3 regions of the Streptomyces sp. NPDC006294 genome follow, and region 2 is predicted to be linked to each of the others. Evidence: riboswitches for the same ligand, from Rfam matches in the RefSeq annotation. Region 2 holds a riboswitch; each other region holds the start of a gene.
What was found. A riboswitch is a leader RNA that binds a small molecule or an ion and turns the genes downstream of it on or off. The one in region 2 is predicted to bind thiamine pyrophosphate.
Positions count from the first base shown of each region.

Region 1: linked by a shared signal. The riboswitch ahead of thiC (phosphomethylpyrimidine synthase ThiC) and the one ahead of ACFYOP_RS10225 (thiamine ABC transporter substrate-binding protein) in region 2 are both predicted to bind thiamine pyrophosphate.
Region 3: linked by a shared signal. The riboswitch ahead of thiO (glycine oxidase ThiO) and the one ahead of ACFYOP_RS10225 (thiamine ABC transporter substrate-binding protein) in region 2 are both predicted to bind thiamine pyrophosphate.

Region 1 covers NZ_JBIAHV010000008.1:83,274-89,963, forward strand. The annotation lists gene ACFYOP_RS15770 (metallophosphoesterase) at 12-1,094, shown strand; gene ACFYOP_RS15775 (hypothetical protein) at 1,242-2,069, shown strand; gene thiC (phosphomethylpyrimidine synthase ThiC) at 2,157-3,932, opposite strand; TPP riboswitch at 3,925-4,057, opposite strand; gene ACFYOP_RS15785 (YibE/F family protein) at 4,129-5,454, shown strand; gene ACFYOP_RS15790 (SsgA family sporulation/cell division regulator) at 5,473-5,907, opposite strand; gene ACFYOP_RS15795 (IclR family transcriptional regulator C-terminal domain-containing protein) at 6,042-6,690, opposite strand, start outside.
Region 2 covers NZ_JBIAHV010000005.1:90,140-96,829, reverse strand. The annotation lists gene ACFYOP_RS10235 (phosphatidate cytidylyltransferase) at 1-750, shown strand, start outside; gene rlmN (23S rRNA (adenine(2503)-C(2))-methyltransferase RlmN) at 953-2,065, shown strand; TPP riboswitch at 2,128-2,248, shown strand; gene ACFYOP_RS10225 (thiamine ABC transporter substrate-binding protein) at 2,244-3,371, shown strand; gene ACFYOP_RS10220 (iron ABC transporter permease) at 3,410-5,026, shown strand; gene ACFYOP_RS10215 (ABC transporter ATP-binding protein) at 5,026-6,060, shown strand; gene ACFYOP_RS10210 (LOG family protein) at 6,057-6,690, opposite strand, start outside.
Region 3 covers NZ_JBIAHV010000004.1:192,419-199,108, forward strand. The annotation lists gene pknB (Stk1 family PASTA domain-containing Ser/Thr kinase) at 1-357, opposite strand, end outside; gene ACFYOP_RS08755 (thiazole synthase) at 769-1,563, opposite strand; gene thiS (sulfur carrier protein ThiS) at 1,570-1,782, opposite strand; gene thiO (glycine oxidase ThiO) at 1,779-2,969, opposite strand; TPP riboswitch at 2,967-3,079, opposite strand; gene ACFYOP_RS08770 (hypothetical protein) at 3,131-3,355, shown strand; gene ACFYOP_RS08775 (FAD-dependent oxidoreductase) at 3,444-4,619, shown strand; gene ACFYOP_RS08780 (Rv2175c family DNA-binding protein) at 4,723-5,088, shown strand; gene thiE (thiamine phosphate synthase) at 5,176-5,823, shown strand; gene metF (methylenetetrahydrofolate reductase [NAD(P)H]) at 5,989-6,690, shown strand, end outside.

The DNA.
Region 1 (6,690 bases), on a different contig from region 2:
TGGAGGGGTCGATGACTCAGGGGGCCGGTCAAGGACCCGTGGTGCGGACGGCGACGTTGCGCGATTTCCGTGTACCGCCGTACGCGCAGGTTCCCGTGCAGTCGCACACGTCGGGCCCGGTCCCACCGGGCCATCCCGGGAACGCCCTCCCCGAGGGCGAACCACCGGAGGGCTACACCCCCACCGCACGCGATCTGCCCGTCATCGGCCGGGGCGGCCCCGGCGACACGGTCCAGGTGCATGTCGACCCGGCCGACCTGCCCGCGCCCGACGGGCTCGGCCCGCTGTACGTCGTCGGCGACGTCCACGGCTACTTCGACGAGCTGGTGACGGCCCTGACCGCACAGGGCCTCATCGACGCCGAAGGGCGCTGGGCCGCGGGCAATGCCCGGCTCTGGTTCCTCGGGGACTTCACCGACCGGGGCCCCGACGGCATCGGGGTGATCGACCTCGTCATGCGCCTCTCGGCCGAGGCCGCAGCCGCCGGCGGCTACTGCAAGGCCCTGATGGGCAACCACGAACTGCTGCTGCTCGGCGCCAAACGCTTCGGCGACAAGCCCGTCAACTCCGGTGCCGGCACCGCCACCTTCCAGGCTGCCTGGCTTCTCAACGGCGGGCAGAAGGCCGACATGGACCGGCTGCAGGAGGTCCACCTGCAGTGGATGGCCAGGCTCGACGCGATCGTCGAGGAGGACAGCCACCTGCTCCTGCACTCCGACACGACCGCCTACCTCGACTACGGGTCCACCATCGCGGACGTCAACGACACCGTGCACGCGATCCTCACCCGGAACGACGCGGACGAGTGCTGGGACCTGTTCCGCAAGTTCACCAAGCGCTTCGCCTTCCGCGACGACGGCGGCCCGCAGGCGGTCCGGGAACTGCTCGGCGCCTACGGCGGCCGGCGCATCGTCCACGGCCACAGCCCCATTCCGTATCTGCTCGGCGAGGTGGGCACCGAGGACGGCGAGGACGGCGACCGCCCGGTGGTCGAGGGCCCGCACGTATACGCGGACGGGCTGGCGATCGCCATGGACGGCGGCGTGACCATGGCCGGAAAACTCCTTGTCCAGCAGCTCCCGCTGCCCAACTGAGTCAACCCGCGGCAGGCGATTTACGGAAACCCCCTGTCACCCTGTGCCGTAACCGCTCTACCATCGGCGTATCCGTAGCAGACTCTCCTCCGCTTACGCCCAACTGCCCGGGAAACACGGGCCGTCCGGCGGGCGGAGCATCGGGGGATGCACATGAACAGCGCTCCGCACCTGCTGAACGAGGACCGCGCCGAGTACCAGCGTGTCCTCGACGAGGCACTGCGCAACGCCCATGAACGGCCGGACCTCGCCGTGGTGGGTCTGCGCCTCAACACCGAGCAACTGCGCACCATGGCACTGAACGCGACGGCACTGATCACCACCTCCGCCGCCGCCGAGTACGAGCATTACGTGAAGGTGCGCGGCCAGATGCGCGCCCCCAGGGCCGCCACCTCGGTGCGCGGATCCGTCCTGGGGTCCGCGGCCGACGAGACGGCGCAGGGCGGGGCCGGATTCGCCGCGGTCATCGCCGTGCTGGCACCACTCCTCGCGGGAACGGCGGCGGTGATCTTCCTCCTGGTCGGCTACATCCTGAAGATGCTCACCCCCGCCCCGGCCTTCGCCGACTCCCTGCTGACGGCCGGATGGTTCTTCGGTGCCCTGACGGCTGCCGCCATCCTGGTCGCCGCGGTGGGACTGCTGCTGACGGCCCTGCGCAACGGCGCCGCCCAGGTGGCGGACGACAGCCCGGCGGGAGAACTGCCGGACGAGGTGTCGCGAGCCAAGGAGGCCTGGCGCCACGCCCTGCTGGAACGCGGCATCCTGCCCTTCCTGCGGGCCGCCCTCGCCGATCCCAGCGCCGACCCGGCGTCCACACAGCCGCCGCGGCCGGTGAGCCGGATGCCGAAGATGGGATACAGCGGGCCGGACTTCTCCAGCCCCGCGGACGGAGCGGCCACCGGCCGGCGCCCGACGTTCACCAGCCCGGACTTCACCAGCCCCGACTTCGGCGGCCCCGACCACCGCCCGGACTGACCCGGCCCGGCCACGCGAGACGCCGGGCCCGAAGGGCGGCGCCACCGATGTGGCGCCACCCCTCGCGGCATCGCGTCCCCCGACGGTTCAGTCGGCGATCGGCAGATAGACCCGGTTGCCCGCGGCGGCGAACTCCCGTGACTTCTCGGCCATGCCGGCCTCGATCTCCTCCTGGTCGCCGCCGTGCCGGCGGCGGATGTCCTGGGAGATCTTCATCGAGCAGAACTTCGGACCGCACATCGAACAGAAGTGCGCGGTCTTCGCCGGCTCCGCGGGCAGCGTCTCGTCGTGGAACTCCCGTGCCGTGTCCGGGTCGAGAGCCAGGTTGAACTGGTCCTCCCACCGGAATTCGAAGCGGGCGTCGGACAGCGCGTCGTCCCACTCCTGCGCACCCGGGTGCCCCTTGGCGAGGTCCGCCGCGTGGGCAGCGATCTTGTAGGTGATGACGCCGGTCTTCACGTCGTCGCGGTTCGGCAGGCCCAGGTGCTCCTTGGGCGTCACGTAGCAGAGCATCGCCGTGCCCCACCAGGCGATCATCGCCGCACCGATGCCGGAGGTGATGTGGTCGTACGCGGGCGCCACATCGGTGGTCAGCGGGCCGAGCGTGTAGAACGGCGCCTCCTCGCAGATCTCCTGCTGGAGGTCGATGTTCTCCTTGATCTTGTGCATCGGGACGTGGCCCGGGCCCTCGATCATGGTCTGCACGCCCATGCGCTTGGCGACCGTGTTGAGCTCACCGAGCGTCCTGAGCTCCGCGAACTGCGCCTCGTCGTTGGCGTCCGCGATCGACCCGGGCCGCAGGCCGTCGCCGAGGGAGTACGTCACGTCGTAGGCGGCGAGGATCTCGCAGAGCTCCTCGAAGTTCTCGTACAGGAACGACTCCTTGTGGTGCGCCAGGCACCACGCCGCCATGATGGAGCCGCCGCGCGAGACGATGCCGGTCTTGCGGCGGGCCGTCAGCGGCACGTAGCGCAGCAGCACGCCCGCGTGGACGGTCATGTAGTCGACGCCCTGTTCGGCCTGCTCGATGACCGTGTCCTTGTAGACGTCCCAGGTCAGCTCCTCGGCCTTGCCGTCGACCTTCTCCAGCGCCTGGTACAGCGGCACGGTCCCGATCGGCACGGGGGAGTTGCGCAGCACCCACTCGCGGGTGGTGTGGATGTTGCGCCCGGTGGACAGGTCCATGACCGTGTCGGCGCCCCAGCGGGTCGCCCAGGTCATCTTGTCGACCTCCTCCTCGATGGAGGAGGTCACGGCGGAGTTGCCGATGTTGGCGTTGACCTTCACCAGGAACCGCTTGCCGATGATCATCGGCTCGATCTCCGGGTGGTTCACGTTCGCCGGCAGCACGGCCCGGCCGGCCGCGATCTCCTCGCGCACCACCTCGGGGGAGACGTTCTCGCGGATGGCGACGTACTCCATCTCCGGCGTGATCTCGCCCCGGCGCGCGTAGGCGAGCTGGGTCACGGGCCGGCCCTCGCGTCCCCGGCGGGGCTGGCGCGGGCGGCCGGGGAAGACCGCGTCCAGGTTGCGGAGCCCGCCGCGCGGGGACGTGTGCTTGACCCCGTCGTCCTCGGGGCGGACGGGCCGCCCCGCGTACTCCTCGGTGTCGCCGCGGCCGATGATCCAGTTCTCCCGGAGCGGCGGCAGCCCGCGGCGTACGTCCGTGTCGACGTTCGGGTCGGTGTACGGGCCGGACGTGTCGTACAGCGTCACGTCCTTGCCGTTGGTGAGGTGCACCTTGCGTACCGGCACACGGAGGTCGGGGCGTGAGCCCTCGACGTATCCCTTGTGCCAGCCGATGGACTTCCCGGCCTCGTCGTTCTGGTTCGAGGCAGGCGTGCTTGCGTCCGATACGGTCATGAGACCTACTCCCTACGCCGGCATTACCCGGTAACAGGTTCGGCGGTCGGCGCAGCTGTCCCGTACGGATGTACGAAGGTCAGCGCCCTCTCAGCCCGGTGCTCCGAGCTCCCGCGTGTGCAAAGGTGCCACCACGCTAGCGTCATGTCTGGCGCGCTGAACAGAGGGCCCCTCCCGCTCTTGCGATGATCGGTCCGTGACTTCATCGCAGCAGCCCCCGGACCCGCACGGCCACGCCCACAGTCATGCGCACGCTCATGGGCCCGCCGCGCCGGTCTCCCAGCACCTTCGCAGGGTCATCGCGGCCGTGCTCATCCCCTTCGCGACGGCCGTCCTCGTTGGGCTCGCCGTCCTGTGGCCCGGCGGGGCGCCGGGGCACGAGCGCACCGGAGTCGGCTTCGACCGGCAGACGGAGCAGGGCAAGGTGGTGGCGCTCCAGAGAGTCGACTGCAAGGACGTCAACGCCGCCCAGGTCCCGCCGACCGGTGACACCTCCACCCCGCAGGGGCGCGAGGCGGTCACCTCGCAGCAGGGGCAGTGCGCGAAGGCGACCGTCGAGGTGACCACCGGCAAGGACAAGGGCCGGACCTTCGTCGAGATCGTCCAGCCTGACGCGCCGCGGCAGTTGAAGGAGGGCCAGGGCGTCGTCGTGGCCTACGCCCCCGACGCGCCCCGCGACCTCCAGTACTCGGTGACGGACATCGACCGGGGCTTCCCGATGGCGCTGCTGGCGGCGATCTTCGCCGTCGTCGTGGTCCTGGTGGGCCGGATGCGCGGGGTGATGGCCCTGGTCTCACTCGTGGTCTCGTTCGCCATCCTGACGCTGTTCATCCTGCCCGCCATCCTGCAGGGCTCGAATCCGCTGGTCGTGGCGGTGGTCGGGGCGAGCGCCATCATGCTGGTCGCGCTCTATCTGTGTCACGGCGTGACCGCGCGGACCTCCGTCGCGGTGCTCGGCACCCTGATCTCGCTGCTGCTGATCGGGCTGCTGGGCTCGCTGTTCATCGGCTGGGCCAGCCTGAGCGGCAACACCGACGACAACACCGGTCTGATCCACGGTCTCTATCCGGAGATCGACATGAGCGGTCTGCTGCTCGCCGGCGTCATCATCGGCTCGCTCGGCGTGCTCGACGACGTGACGGTGACGCAGACCTCCGCTGTGTGGGAACTCCACCAGGCCGACCCGGACATGGGCCCGCGCGCCCTCTACCGCTCCGCCATCCGCATCGGCCGCGACCACATCGCGTCCGTCGTCAACACGCTCGTACTCGCCTACGCCGGCGCCGCGTTGCCCCTGCTGCTGCTCTTCTCCATCGCGCAGTCCAGCGTGGGCACCGTCGCCAACAGCGAGCTGGTGGCCGAGGAGATCGTACGGACCCTGGTCGGCTCGATCGGGCTGGTCGCCTCGGTGCCGGTGACGACGGCGCTCGCCACGCTGGTGGTCTCCGCCGACCGCTCCGGTCCGGCGGCGCCGGACGCCGGGCCGGCCCGCGCGGGCAGGGGACGCCGGCGCAAGCGGTGACGACGAGGGAACCGGAGGTCAGCCGGCGTTCTCCTCGGCGAGGATGCGCCCGAGCGCCTCCTCCAGGTTCACCTCGAAGTCACCCAGCGTGAGCTCCTGGCCCATGGGCAGCAGCTTGTCCGTACGGTCGAGGAACGCGACGAGCGGCGCCGCCCCCGCCCGGAAGAGCGCCGAGTCCCGGCCGACACGGAGCCTGATGCTGACGTCGGAGAGGGGCCGAGGCCCGACGGGCGCGATGTGCACATCGCCGTCCCCGCTCGGCCCGTTGATCCCGTCGAGCAGCAGCTCCCGACCGAACGTCCAGGTCACCGGCGCGTCGCCGGGCAGGTGGAAGGTCATCCGCACGGCGTACGGATCCCTGGTCTCATAACCCAGTTCGACCGGAATACGGAAGGAGAGCTCCTCGGAGACGAGAAAGCTCATCTGAACCTCGGCGTGGACCGACTCGCGCATCACATACCCCGCAGCAGATGAAGCATTGAATGAAACCCGTACGGCAAAGCAAGAAGAAAACGGCCAGGAACGATCCTCCAGGCCCTCTTGCGTCATCGTGGTGGAAGGGCTAGCAGATCACAAGGAGTGATATTTCAGATACTGATAGAGAAGGCAAGTGACCCCAACAGCCCACCGATTGCCGTGCGCAACTGCTCAACCGCCGGAAGCAGTCTGGCCTCTTGATCGACGGGGAGAGAAATGGCCATCGTCGCGGCACCGGAACCGAGAGTGACTGGAATGGCAGCGCAGATTGTGCCGATTGCATATTCCTGTCGTTCCACGACGGGCTGCATGCACCGATGGGCCGCCAGCCGGTCGAGCAGAGTGCGCCGGTCGGGCACGGTGTACGGCGTCACGGGCTGCACGGGATGGCGGCTCAGATGGTCGCTGCGCGCCGGCTCGTCGAGCTGGCCCAGCAGGCACTGGCCGAGGGCGTGCGCGTGCGCGGTCTCACGGAAGTCCGCCCACTCGGGCACCGCCGGTGCGTACGGGGTGTCGGAGACGGCGACGAGTTCGATCTCACCCTCGCGGTAGACGGCGAAGTAGACAGGGACGCCGATAGCGTCACGCCAGTGGGCGAGGGACTCCTCGAGGGTGCTGCGACGACTCTCCGGCGATCCGTCGGCGACCAGCCGTTCCACCGCTTCCCCGAGCACGTACAGGCCGTTCCGGCGCCGCAGATAGTCGTCGTGGGCCAGCGTGCGCAGCAGATGATAGGCGGTCGGCAGCGGGATTCCGGCC
Region 2 (6,690 bases):
CTCTCGCTCTTCTTCGTGAAGGCCGTCTTCGTCGGTGTGATCGCCGTCGCCGTCGTCGTCGGTCTGTGGGAGCTGACCTCCCGCCTCGAGGAGCGCAAGCAGATCAAGGCGCCCCTCGTCCCGCTCGCGGTGGGCGGCGCGGCGATGGTCGTCGCCGGTTACGTCCGCGGCGCGGAGGGCGCCTGGGTCGCGATGGCGCTCACCTCCCTCGCGGTCCTGGTCTGGCGGATGACCGAACCGCCGGAGGGCTATCTGCGGGATGTCACCGCCGGCATCTTCGCGGCGTTCTACGTCCCCTTCCTGGCCACCTTCGTCGCGCTGATGCTGGCGGCGGACGACGGCCCGGAGCGGGTGATCACGTTCCTGCTGCTGACCGTGGTCAGCGACACCGGCGCGTACGCGGTCGGCTGGCGCTTCGGCCGGACCAAGCTCGCGCCGCGCATCAGCCCCGGCAAGACCCGCGAGGGGCTGCTCGGCGCGGTGTCGTTCGCGATGGCCGCGGGGGCGCTGTGCATGCAGTTCCTCGTCGGCGGCGGCACCTGGTGGCAGGGGCTGCTCCTCGGCCTCGCGGTCGCGGTCAGCGCCACGCTCGGCGACCTGGGCGAGTCGATGATCAAGCGGGACCTCGGCATCAAGGACATGGGCACGCTGCTCCCCGGGCACGGCGGGATGATGGACCGCCTGGACTCCCTCCTGCCGACGGCCCCGGTGGTGTGGCTGCTGCTGGTCCTGTTCGTCGGAAGCGGTTGACAGACAGCAGGTACGCTGGAAGGGCCCGCGCGAGCCGGGAGCCGTCGTGGCCGACGGCGTCCAGGTCACCGCGGGCCCTTCTACGTGGTCCCTGCTGCCGCAGGGACGGTCCTGTGAGGTCTCCTGGCTTCGGCATCGCGTTGCCGTGCTCCCCGCCGACGCGGGGACGCCAGACCTCGTCGTCCTGAGGAGACGCTCAATCGTGGCCCGTCCAGTTCCCGGAGAACTCACCTTCGTCGCCCCCCGCGGAGCCAAGAAGCCGCCGCGGCACCTCGCCGACCTCACGCCCGCGGAGCGCAAGGAGGCCGTCGCCGCCATCGGCGAGAAGCCGTTCCGCGCCAAGCAGCTGTCCCAGCACTACTTCGCGCGGTACGCGCACGATCCGGCGCAGTGGACCGACATCCCCGCCGCGGCCCGCGAGAAGCTCGCCGGAGAGCTGCTGCCCGACCTGATGTCCGTCGTACGGCACATCTCCTGCGACGACGACACCACCCGCAAGACGCTCTGGCGCCTGCACGACGGCACCCTCGTCGAGTCCGTGCTGATGCGCTACCCGGACCGCGTCACCATGTGCATCTCCTCGCAGGCCGGCTGCGGGATGAACTGCCCCTTCTGCGCCACCGGGCAGGCCGGTCTCGACCGGAACCTGTCGACCGCCGAGATCGTGCACCAGATCGTCGACGGCATGCGGGCACTGCGCGACGGAGAGGTCCCCGGAGGCCCGGCCCGGCTGTCGAACATCGTCTTCATGGGCATGGGCGAGCCGCTCGCCAACTACAAGCGGGTCGTCGGAGCCGTGCGCCGCCTCACCGACCCCGAGCCGGACGGCCTCGGGCTCTCGCAGCGCGGCATCACCGTCTCGACCGTCGGCCTGGTGCCGGCGATGCTCCGCTTCGCCGACGAGGGCTTCAAGTGCCGCCTCGCGGTGTCGCTGCACGCCCCGGACGACGAGCTGCGCGACACCCTGGTCCCCGTCAACACCCGCTGGAAGGTCCGCGAGGTCCTCGACGCCGCCTGGGAGTACGCGGAGAAGTCCGGCCGCCGGATCTCCATCGAGTACGCGCTGATCCGCGACATCAACGACCAGGCGTGGCGCGGTGACCTCCTCGGCCGACTGCTCAAGGGCAAGCGGGTCCACGTCAACCTGATCCCGCTCAACCCGACGCCCGGCTCGAAGTGGACGGCCTCGCGCCCCGAGGACGAGAAGGCGTTCGTGGAGGCCATCGCCGCGCACGGCGTGCCGGTCACCGTCCGGGACACCCGCGGTCAGGAGATCGACGGCGCCTGCGGGCAGCTGGCGGCGCAGGAGCGGTGACCTCAGGGCCGTCGGCCATGGCTGATACTGTGCCCTGTGTATTCGCACAAATGAACAACGAAACATTCCGACAGGGGAGCGCACCACAGCGCTGAGAGTGCGGCAGGCCGTCACGGCCACGGGCCGCAGACCCTCGGACCTGATCCGGGTCATACCGGCGTAGGGAGTCAGCATCATCATGAACAGCCAGCTTCGGCGTGCCGTCGGCACGGCACTCGTCGGCGCCCTCGGCATCACGACGCTCGCCGCCTGCGGAGGGGAGTCCAAGGACTCCGGATCCGGCGGCGGGAGCGAGTCGAAGACCGTCACCCTCGTCAGCCACGATTCCTTCGCCGCGTCAGAGGCGGTGCTCAAGGAGTTCACCCGGCAGACCGGCTACACGGTCAAGGTGCTCAAGAGCGGCGACGCCGGCACCGCCCTCAACAAGGAGATCCTCACCAAGGGCTCCCCGCAGGGCGACGTCTTCTTCGGCGTCGACAACACCCTCCTCTCCCGCGCTCTCGACAACGACCTCTTCACGCCCCACGAGGCCAAGGGCCTCGACCGGGTCGCCGAAGAGGTGCAGCTCGACGCCGACAAGCACCGTGTGACGCCCGTCGACACCGGCGACATCTGCGTCAACTACGACAAGAAGTTCTTCGCCGACAAGAAGCTCGCGCCGCCGAAGACCTTCGCCGACCTGGCGAAGCCCGAGTACAAGAACATGCTCGTCGTCGAGAACGCCGCCACGTCCTCCCCCGGCCTCGGCTTCCTCCTCGGCACCGTCGGCGCGTACGGCGAGTCCGGCTGGCAGGGCTACTGGAAGAAGCTCAAGGACAACGGCGTCAAGGTCGTCGACGGCTGGGAGCAGGCGTACAACGAGGAGTTCTCCGGCTCTGCCGGGGGCAAGAAGGCGGGGGCCGACCGCCCGCTCGTCGTCTCGTACGCCTCCAGCCCGCCCGTCGAGGTCCTCTACTCCGACCCTTCCCCAAGCTCTTCGAGCAGGGGATACCCCATGCCTGCCGAGGCGCCGACCGGTGTGGCCAGCGGCACCTGCTTCCGCCAGATCGAGTTCGCCGGCCTGCTCAAGGGCGCGGCGAACGAGGCGGGCGGCAAGGCGCTGCTGGACTTCCTGATCAGCAGGAAGTTCCAGGAGGACATGCCGCTGAACATGTTCGTCAACCCGGTGGTCGAGGACGCGAAGCTGCCCGAGCTGTTCACCGAGCACGGCGCCGTGATCGAGAAGCCCGAGACCGTCGCCGCGGACACCATCGCGAAGAACCGTGAGCAGTGGGTCCGGTCGTGGTCCTCGCTCGTCGTGAAGTAAGGACGTCCCTGCGCGGGAACGCGGCACGGCTCGGCCTGATGGCCGGCCCTGTCGCGTTCTTCGCCGTCTTCTTCGCCTACCCGGTCTCCGCGATCGTCGGACGGGGTCTTCACGCCGACGGCGCCTGGCAGTTCGGCCGGTTCGGCGAGGTCCTCGGCCGGCCGGACATCCTGTCGGTGCTGTGGTTCACCACCTGGCAGGCGCTCGCCTCCACGGCGCTGACCCTGCTGATCGCGCTCCCCGGCGCGTACGCGTTCGCCCGCCTCGACTTCCCGGGGAAGCGGCTGCTGCGCGCCGTGGTCACCGTGCCGTTCGTGCTGCCGACGGTCGTCGTCGGCACGGCCTTCCTGGCGCTGCTGGGCCGCGGCGGACTCCTCGACGAACTGTGGGGCGTCCGGCTGGACACCACCGTGTGGGCCATCCTCCTCGCGCACGTCTTCTTCAACTACGCCGTGGTGGTCCGCACCGTCGGCGGCCTCTGGTCGCAGCTCGACCCGCGCCAGGAGGAGGCCGCCCGGGTCCTCGGCGCCGGCCGCTTCGCCGCCTGGCGGCGGGTGACGCTCCCCGCTCTCGTACCGTCACTGGCCGCCGCCGCCCTGATGGTCTTCCTCTTCACCTTCACCTCGTTCGGCATCGTGCAGATCCTCGGCGGCCCGTCCTTCTCCACCCTGGAGGTGGAGATCTACCGGCAGACCGCCGACTTCCTGGACCTGACGACGGCGGCCGTGCTGACGATGGTGCAGTTCATGGCGGTCGGTGTGGTTCTCGCCGTGCACGCCTGGACCGTACGGCGGCGCGAGAGCGCCCTGCGGCTCGCCGACCCCGCCCGCACCGCGCGACGGCCGCGCGGCGCGGCCCAGTGGACCCTGCTCGGCGGTGTGCTGGCCACCGTGGCCGCCCTGCTGCTGGCGCCGCTCGCGGTGCTGGTGGAGCGTTCCTTCGACACCCCGGCCGGCTACGGGCTCGACTACTACCGGGAGCTGACCACCGTCGACCCGGCCGGCGGCGCCTTCCTCGTGCCGCCGATCGACGCCGTGTGGAACTCGCTCCGGTACGCCCTGGCCGCCACGGCCATCGCGGTCGCGGTCGGCGGGCTCGCCGCGGCGGCGCTCACCCGCAGAGCCGGCCGGCTGTTCCGCGGCTTCGACGCCCTGCTGATGCTGCCGCTCGGCGTCTCCGCCGTGACCGTGGGCTTCGGCTTCCTCATCACCCTCGACGAACCGCCGCTCGACCTGCGCGCCTCCTGGATCCTGGTGCCCCTCGCGCAGGCACTCGTCGGCGTGCCGTTCGTCGTCCGCACCATGCTGCCGGTGCTGCGCGCCGTGGACGAACGGCTGCGGGAGGCCGCCGCCGTCCTCGGCGCGTCCCCGCTGCGGGCCTGGCGCGAGGTCGACCTGCCGCTGGTGCGCAGGGCGCTGCTGGTGGCCGCCGGGTTCGCGTTCGCCGTATCCCTCGGCGAGTTCGGTGCCACCGTCTTCATCGCACGGCCCGACAACCCGACGCTGCCCGTCGCCGTCGCCCGCCTGCTCGGCCGGCCCGGCGAGTTCAACTACGGGCAGGCGATGGCGCTGAGCACGATCCTGATGGTGGTGTGCGCGGTGGCGCTGCTCCTGCTCGAACGCGTCCGCACCCAGTCCACGACCGAGGAGTTCTGATGACATTGCTGGAACTCCGGGGCGTGAGCGTACGGTTCGGGTCCCGGACCGCGCTCGACACGGTGGATCTGAAGGTCGCCGAGCACGAGATCGTGTGCCTGCTCGGGCCGAGCGGCAGCGGCAAGTCGACGCTGCTGCGGGCGGTCGCCGGGCTCCAGGACATCAACGCGGGCCGGGTCCTGCTCGGCGGCGCAGACCAGGCGGGGGTGCCGGTGCACCGCCGCGGGGTCGGGCTCATGTTCCAGGACCACCAGCTCTTCCCGCAGCGGGACGTCGGCGGCAACGTCGCGTTCGGGCTGCGGATGCACGGTGCCGGGCGCGGCGAACAGGCCCGCCGGACGGACGAGTTGCTGGAGCTCGTCGGCCTGCCCGGCGCGCACAGGCGCTCCGTCGCGGCGCTCTCCGGCGGCGAGCAGCAGCGGGTCGCCCTCGCCAGGGCGCTGGCGCCCGAGCCGAGGATCCTGATGCTCGACGAACCGCTCGGGCAACTCGACCGCGGGCTGCGGGAACGGCTCGTCGTCGAACTGCGCGGGCTGTTCGGGCGGTTGGGCACGACGGTGCTCGCCGTCACCCACGACCAGGGCGAGGCCTTCGCGCTCGCCGACCGTGTCGCGGTCATGCGCGACGGGCGGATCGCGCAGGCGGGGACTCCGCTGGAGGTCTGGCAGCGGCCCGCGTCGGAGTTCGTCGCCCGCTTCCTCGGCTTCGACAACGTGGTGGCCGCGACGGTCGTCGGCACGGCCGCCGACACGGTGTGGGGCAAGATCCCCGTGCCGGACGGCTCACCACAGGGCGCGCGCACGGTCCTCGTACGGCCCGACGGCGTACGGCTCACCGATCCCACGCAGGGCCTGCGGTGCACGGTCGGGTCCCGCACCTTCCGCGGCAGCCACGTCGCGGTGCGGCTGCGGCCGGACGACGGGCCTGAACTGGAGGCGGAGTGCTCGCTGGTCCAGGCGCCGGCCGAGGGCGACACGGTGGGCGTGGTGTTCGCCGCCGACGACGTGGTGGTCCTCGGGGCGGACGGGCCTTAGGCGGGCTGTTCGGGGACGGGCGTGGCGTCGAGCAGCCGGCGCAGGGCGCCCGGCGCCTCCTCGACCGAGTCGACGAGCGCGATCCGCGATTCCATCGACCGGCCGCGCGCCAGTGACCGCAGCAGCGGCCAGGCGGGCAGATGCTCCGTCCAGTGGGACCGGTTCACCAGCACCATGGGGGTCGGCTCGCCGCGGGACTCGTAGTAGTTCGGGGTCGCGTTGTCGAAGATCTCCTGCAGGGTGCCGGCGGCGCCCGGCAGGAAGATCACACCCTGGTTGGACCGGGCCAGCAGACCGTCCTCGCGGGTGGCGTTGGCGAAGTACTTGGCGAGGTGACTCGCGAAGGCGTTCGGCGGCTCGTGACCGTAGAACCAGGTCGGGATGCCGACCGAGTCGCCGCCCTGCGGCCAGCGGTGACGCACCTCGAAAGCGGCCTGCGCCCAGTCGGTCACCGACGGCGCGAACGACGGCGACTTGGCGAGCAGCAGCAGCGCGTCCTCCAGCATCCCGTCCGGGTGCGGAGCCGCGTACGCGCCGAGGTTGGCGGCCTCCATCGCGCCGGGTCCGCCGCCGGTGGCGACCGTGAACCCGGCACGGGACAGCTCGCGGCCGAGCCGTGCGGCGCCGGCG
Region 3 (6,690 bases), on a different contig from region 2:
CAGCGCGGCCCGCGGCCGGAGCGCGCCGCGCTCCCGCAGCACGTCCCGCAGGGTGCAGCCCTCGACGTACTCCATCGCCAGATAGACGTACGCCCCCTGGGCGCCCTGGTCGAAGACGCCCACGACATTCGGGTGCGCGAGCCGGGCCACGGACTTCGCCTCGCGGATGAAGCGCTCCACGAAGGTGGCGTCCGTGGCGAGATCCGGGTGCATCACCTTGAGCGCGAGCTCCCGGTCGAGACGGGTGTCGACGGCCCGGTAGACCGTGGCCATGCCGCCGACGGCGATGCGCTCATCGACTCGGTAGCGGCCGTCGAGCACCTGCCCGACGAGGGGGTCCTGGAGGGTCGTATCCACGCGCCGATTCTACGAGCCCGGTCGGACACGACGGACGGCCCGTGCGGAGGCGGTGCGGTACTGCAGCCGACCTGTGACGCCCCGCGCCCCGTTCCGGGGGCGCTGCCCCGTATCCCGGACGCGCCTTCAGCGCGGGCGGGGCGGGGTGCGGCGGTCTTGTCGGGGCGCTGCCCCGAGCCCCGCGCCTCAATCGCCGGCGGGGCTCGATGTGGCCGGTTCTGTGCCGAGCCCCGCGCCTCAAACGCCGGCGGGGCTGAAGTCGCCGGGCAACGCAAGCCCGGCCTGGGGGTACTCCCCCTATGCCTGGCGGCGTGGGAGGTGCCCCCCACCCACGGCCGCCAGGCCGCCGGGGAAGGGTCAGGGGGACAAGCCCGCCGCAGGCGCCACGCCCCGCCCCCGCGGCCGCCGCCCTCAGAACGCCGGCCGCTCCGGGTCCAGCGCCGCGCGCCCTTCCGTCGGGGACGATGCCTCGGCGAAGTGGCGGCGGGGGATCCGCCCCGCCCGGTACGCCAGCCGCCCCGCCTCCACCGCGTGCCGCATCGCCTCCGCCATCAGGACCGGCTCCTGCGCCCGCGTCACCGCCGACGCCAGCATCACCGCCGCGCACCCCAGCTCCATCGCCAGCGCCGCGTCCGACGCCGTGCCGGCGCCCGCGTCGAGCACCACCGGCACGCCCGCCTGCTCGGTGATCAGCTGGAAGTTGTGCGGGTTGCGGATGCCCAGCCCGGACCCGATGGGCGAACCGAGCGGCATGATCGCGGCGCAGCCCACGTCCTCCAGCTTCTTCGCGAGGACCGGGTCGTCGTTCGTGTACGGAAGGACCGTGAAGCCGTCGTCGACCAGCGTCTCCGCCGCGTCGAGCAGTTCCACCGCGTCCGGCAGCAGGGTCCGCTCGTCCGCGACGACCTCGAGCTTGATCCAGTCGGTGCCCAGCGCCTCCCGTGCCAGGCGCGCGGTGAGGACGGCCTCGCCGGCGGTGAAACAGCCCGCGGTGTTGGGCAGGACCCGGATGCCGAGCCGGTTCAGCACCGACAGGACGGACCCCTGAACGGTCGGGTCGAGGCGGCGCATCGCCACCGTGGTGAGTTCCGTGCCGCTCGCGACCAGGGAGCGCTCGAGGACGTCGAGGCTGGGCGCCCCGCCCGTGCCCATGATCAGCCGGGAGTCGAACGTCGTACCGGCGAGAGTGAAGCGGTCGTCTGCCATGGCGGCTCAGCCTCCCTGCACTGCGGTGAGAATCTCGACGCGGTCACCGTCGCCGAGGCGGGTGCCGGGCCACTGGCCGCGCGGAACGACGGTCTCGTTGACGGCCGCGGCGACACCCGTGGGCGCGGCGGTGAGCTGCGCGACGACGGCGTCCAGCGTGGTTCCCGCGGCGAGATCCCGCGCCTCGCCGTTGACGGAGATGCTGACGGAGACGTTCATGCGGGCTGCTCCTCGAGGACGGCGTCCGTAAGAACCGGGCCCGCCGCGAAGCGCCGCGGCGAGAAGGGCCGTGCCACCTCCGGCAGCTCGCCGCTCAGCAGCGCCTGAGCCAGCACGTCGCCGGTGACGGGCGTCAGCAGCACCCCGTTGCGGTAGTGCCCGGTGGCCAGCAGGAGCCCCGGCAGCTCCGTGAAGCCCAGCAGCGGCGCGTTGTCCGGCGAGCCCGGCCGCAGTCCGGCGCGGGTCTCGACCAGGGGCAGCTCGGTGATGCCCGGCACCAGCTCGTGCGCGTCGCGCAGCAGCTCGTACACCCCGCCCGCGGTGACCGTCGTGTCCCAGCCCAGTTCCTCGCTGGTCGCGCCGACGACGAGTTCGCCGTCCTCGCGCGGCACGAGGTAGACATGGCTGCCGCGCACCACGGCGCGCACCGTGCGGGACAGGAACGGCGCGTACGGCCGCGGCACGGTCAGCCGCAGGACCTGGCCCTTCACCGGCCGTACGGGCGGCACCACGTCCGCCGGTACGCCCTTCAGCCGGCCGCTCAGGCTGCCGCCCGCCAACACGACCTGCTGCGCGCGGACTTCCAAGCCGTCGGCGAGGACCGCCCCCACCGCCCGGTCGCCCTCGACGAGCAGCCGCTCCGCCCAGGTGCGGCGGAGGCCGACCCCGGCCCGCTCGCAGGCGACGACGAGCGCCGCCGCCAGCCGCCGCGGGTCGACCTGGTGGTCGCCGTCCACCCGCAGCCCGCCGCGTACGCCGGGTGCGAGCATCGGTTCGAGGCGGCGGCACTCGCGGCCGGAGAGCCATTCGGAATCGAGGCCCGAACGGCGCTGCAGCGCGTGCAGTTCGCGCAGGTGCGCCCGGTCGTCGGCGTCGAGGGCGACGGTGAGCGTGCCGCAGGAGCGGTGTCCCACCCGCTGCCCGCTCGCCTCCTCCAGCTCGGCGACGAAGGCCGGATAGCGGCGGGCCGATTCGAGGTTGAGGCCGAGCAGCGTCTGCTCGCCGTAGTGGAGTTCGGTGACGGCGGCCAGCATGCCGGCGGCGACCTGCGCGGCGCCGCCGCCCGGCTCCGGGTCGGCGACGGTGACCCGCAGGCCCCGCTGTGCGGCGCGCCAGGCCGTGACCAGGCCGATGATTCCGCCCCCCACGACAAGGACGTCGGGGGTGTGCGGTGTACGAGACGACATGGGCGTCCAGCCCCTCCCTTCGCCGGCATGACCCGGATCAGGTTCGTACGGTCGGAGGCCGGTCAGCCTCCCTCTCAGCCCGGTGCGTCCGGGCTCCCGCGAGTGCCTTACGGTGGCCACCCTAACCTCCCGCCCCGACGCTCGGTAAGGGAGCCGCAGCAGTGGCGAAGACCCTCGACGGACTCGTTCTCTCGCCGGTCGCGGACCAGGCTCCGGGCCGGCTCGGCACCCGCCCGCGCTCCACGTACCACGTGGAGCGGGGCGTGCTCTGGGCCGAGGGGGGAGGCCGGGTGCGGCTGGAGGAGACGTGGGAGTGGGCGTCACAGGAGGGCCGCGGGACGAGCGTGGTGGAGGAACTGCCCTCCGGACCGCCCGCAGCATCCTGACCCGTCGTCAGGTACGTAAGGTGTGCGGGTGGAAGAACGGCAGCAGCAGACAGCAGAGCGCCGGCGCGTGGTGATCGTCGGCGCCGGCATGGCCGGTGTCCAGACGGCGGTGGCCCTCCGCGAGCGGGGCTTCACCGGCCCGGTCGCCGTGCTCGGGGCCGAGCCGCACCAGCCGTACGACCGGCCCCCGCTGTCCAAGGCGGTCCTGCTCGGTACGGCGGAGGGCTCGGCGTTCGACATCGACTTCGAGGCCCTGGACGTCGAACTGCGCCTCGGCGTCGAGGTGACCGGAGTGCGCACGGACGCCCACGAGGTCGACACCGCGGCCGGCCCCGTCGCGTACGACGTGCTCGTGCTGGCCACCGGCGCGGAGCCGGTCACCCTGCCGGGCGCGGCGGGCGTCCCCGGTGTCCATCTGCTGCGCACGCTGGACGACGCCGCCCGGCTGCGGCCCCTGCTCGCCGAGAAGCACGACATCGTCGTGGTCGGCGCCGGCTGGATCGGCGCGGAGTTCGCGACGGCCGCCCGGCAGGCCGGCTGCGCCGTCACTGTCGTCGAGGCCGCCGACCGTCCGCTCGCCGGCACCATGCCCGCCGAGGTCGCCGCCCCGATGGCCGCCTGGTACGGGCAGTACGGGGCCGAACTGATCACCGGCGCCCGGGTCGCCGCCGTCGAACCGGGAGCCGTCGTCCTGGCCGGGGGCCGCAGGGTCCCGGCCGGCGCCGTCGTCGTCGGCATCGGCGCCCGGCCCGCCACCGGCCTGCTCGCCGGCTCCGGCATCGAGCTGGGCCCCGACGGGGCGGTCGTCGCCGACGAGCGGCTGCGCGCCTCCGCCCCCGACGTGTACGCCGTGGGGGACTGCGCCTCCTACCCGTCCGGCCGCTACGGACGGCGGCTGCTCGTCCACCACTGGGACAACGCGCTCCAGGGGCCGCGCACGGTCGCCGCGAACATCACCGGCGGCGCCGAGGAGCCGGAGCCGTACGACCCCGTGCCGTACTTCTGGTCGGAGCAGTTCGGCCGTTTCGTCCAGTACGCCGGCGACCATGGCGCCGCCGACACCCTGCTGTGGCGCGGCGGCCCCGCAGAAGAGACCTGGTCGGTGCTGTGGCTGCGCGACGCCGCCCTGGTGGCGCTGCTGGCCGTCGGCCGACCGCGTGACCTGGCGCAGGGGCGCAAGCTGATCGTGTCCGGGACGGCGCTGGACCGGGCGCGGGCCGCCGACCCCTCGGTGCCCCTGAAAGCTGCGGCACAGTCACCCTGAAAGCAGCGGTGCGTCCCTCTGAAGGCGGCGTCGGCGTCCCCTGAGGAGGCGCCACGGCCGGTCCCGGCTTCCGACTGTCGGTCCTGGATGGGAGGCTTGTCCCGTGACCGAGATTGACGCAAAGATCGATGCTCTCGTCCCCGCCTGGCTTTACCTGCCGGACATCGCGGAAATGCTCGATGTCGAGGTGACGCGCGTGCGGCAGCTGGTCAAGGAAGGCCAGCTGATCGCGGTGCGCCGCGGCGAGAACCGGGCGCTTCAGGTGCCTGCCGCCTTCATCGACGGCAACAAGGTGGTCAAGGGCCTCTCGGGGACCCTGACCCTCCTGAGGGACGACGGCTTCAACGACGAAGAGATGCTGGAGTGGCTGTTCACTCCTGACCCGAGCCTGCCGGGCACGCCCGCGCAGGCGCTCAGCGAGAATCGCGGTACGGAGGTGAAGCGCCGCGCACAGGCGCTCGCCGTCTGACATACCGGAAAACACCATCGCGGCCGGATGTACGGGACGGGCCGCGCCCGTCCCGTACATCCGGCCGCCCGACGTGGGGATCGCCTCATGGCCACGGCTCGCGCGCTGCTGTCCGACGCCCGGCTCTATCTGTGCACGGACGCCCGCAAGCGGCAGGGAGACCTTCCCGCCTTCCTCGACGCCGTGCTGACGTCCGGTGTGGACGTCGTGCAGCTGCGCGACAAGGGCATGGAGGCCGGTGAGGAGCTGGAGCACCTCCAGGTCTTCGCCGACGCCTGCCGCAGACACGGCAGACTGCTCGCGGTGAACGACCGCGCCGACGTGGCGCACGCCATCGGCGCCGACGTGCTGCACCTGGGTCAGGGCGACCTGCCGGTGCCCGCCGCGCGCGCCATCCTCGGCGACGGCGTGCTGATCGGCCGTTCGACGCACTCCGGGTCCGAGGCGGCCGCCGCCGCGGTCGAGCCGGGCGTGGACTACTACTGCACCGGCCCCTGCTGGCCCACCCCCACCAAGCCCGGACGCCACGCCCCCGGCCTCGACCTGGTGCGATACGCGGCGGGGCTGGGCGCCGAGCGGCCCTGGTTCGCCATCGGCGGCATCGACGCGGGCAATCTGGACGAGGTGCTGGACGCCGGCGCGCGCAGGGTCGTCGTGGTGCGGGCGATCACCGAGGCCGACGACCCGGCATCCGCCGCGGCCGATCTGGCGAAGCGGATCAGGGCCAGGTCCTGACCTCGGCCGTCCGGCGGCGGCGATCTCCTCGCGCTGATCCCGCCGCACCGACCCAGCCACACTGATCGTCCGTTTTCTGTCCAAGGGATGGACAAGAGATGGACAAACGCGACAATTTTCCCTGATCCGGTTGGGGGACCCCCACCGTCTGGCTAACCTGCGGGTATGGCCCTCGGTACTGCTTCCACCAGAACGGATCGCGCGCGAACGGTGCGCGACCTGCTTGCGACGGGCAAGACGTCGTACTCGTTCGAGTTCTGGGCGCCCAAGACCGAGAAGGGCGAGCGGAACCTGTGGAACGCGCTGCGCAGGGTCGAGGCGGTCGCTCCCAACTTCGTCTCGGTGACCTACGGCGCCGGCGGCTCCACCCGCGCCGGCACCGTCAAGGCGACCCAGCAGATCGCCGCCGACACCACCCTGACGCCCGTCGCGCACCTCACCGCGGTGAACCACTCCGTCGCCGAGCTGCGCAACATGATCGGCCAGTACGCGGACGCGGGCATCCGTAACATCCTCGCCGTCCGCGGCGACCCGCCCGGCGACCCGATGGGCGAGTGGGTCGAACACTCCGAGGGCGTGCGGTACGCGGCGGACCTCGTCCGCCTCATCAAGGAGTCGGGCGACTTCTGCGTGGGGGTGGCGGCGTTCCCCGAGATGCACCCGCGCTCGACCGGGTGGGACGAGGACATCCGGCACTTCGTGGACAAGTGCCGCGCCGGCGCCGACTACGCGATCACGCAGATGTTCTTCCGCCCCGAGGACTATCTGCGCCTTCGGGACCGGGTCGGTGCAGCGGGTTGCGAAACCCCGATCATCCCCGAGATCATGCCCGTCACCAGCGTCAGACAGATCGAACGGTTCGCCACT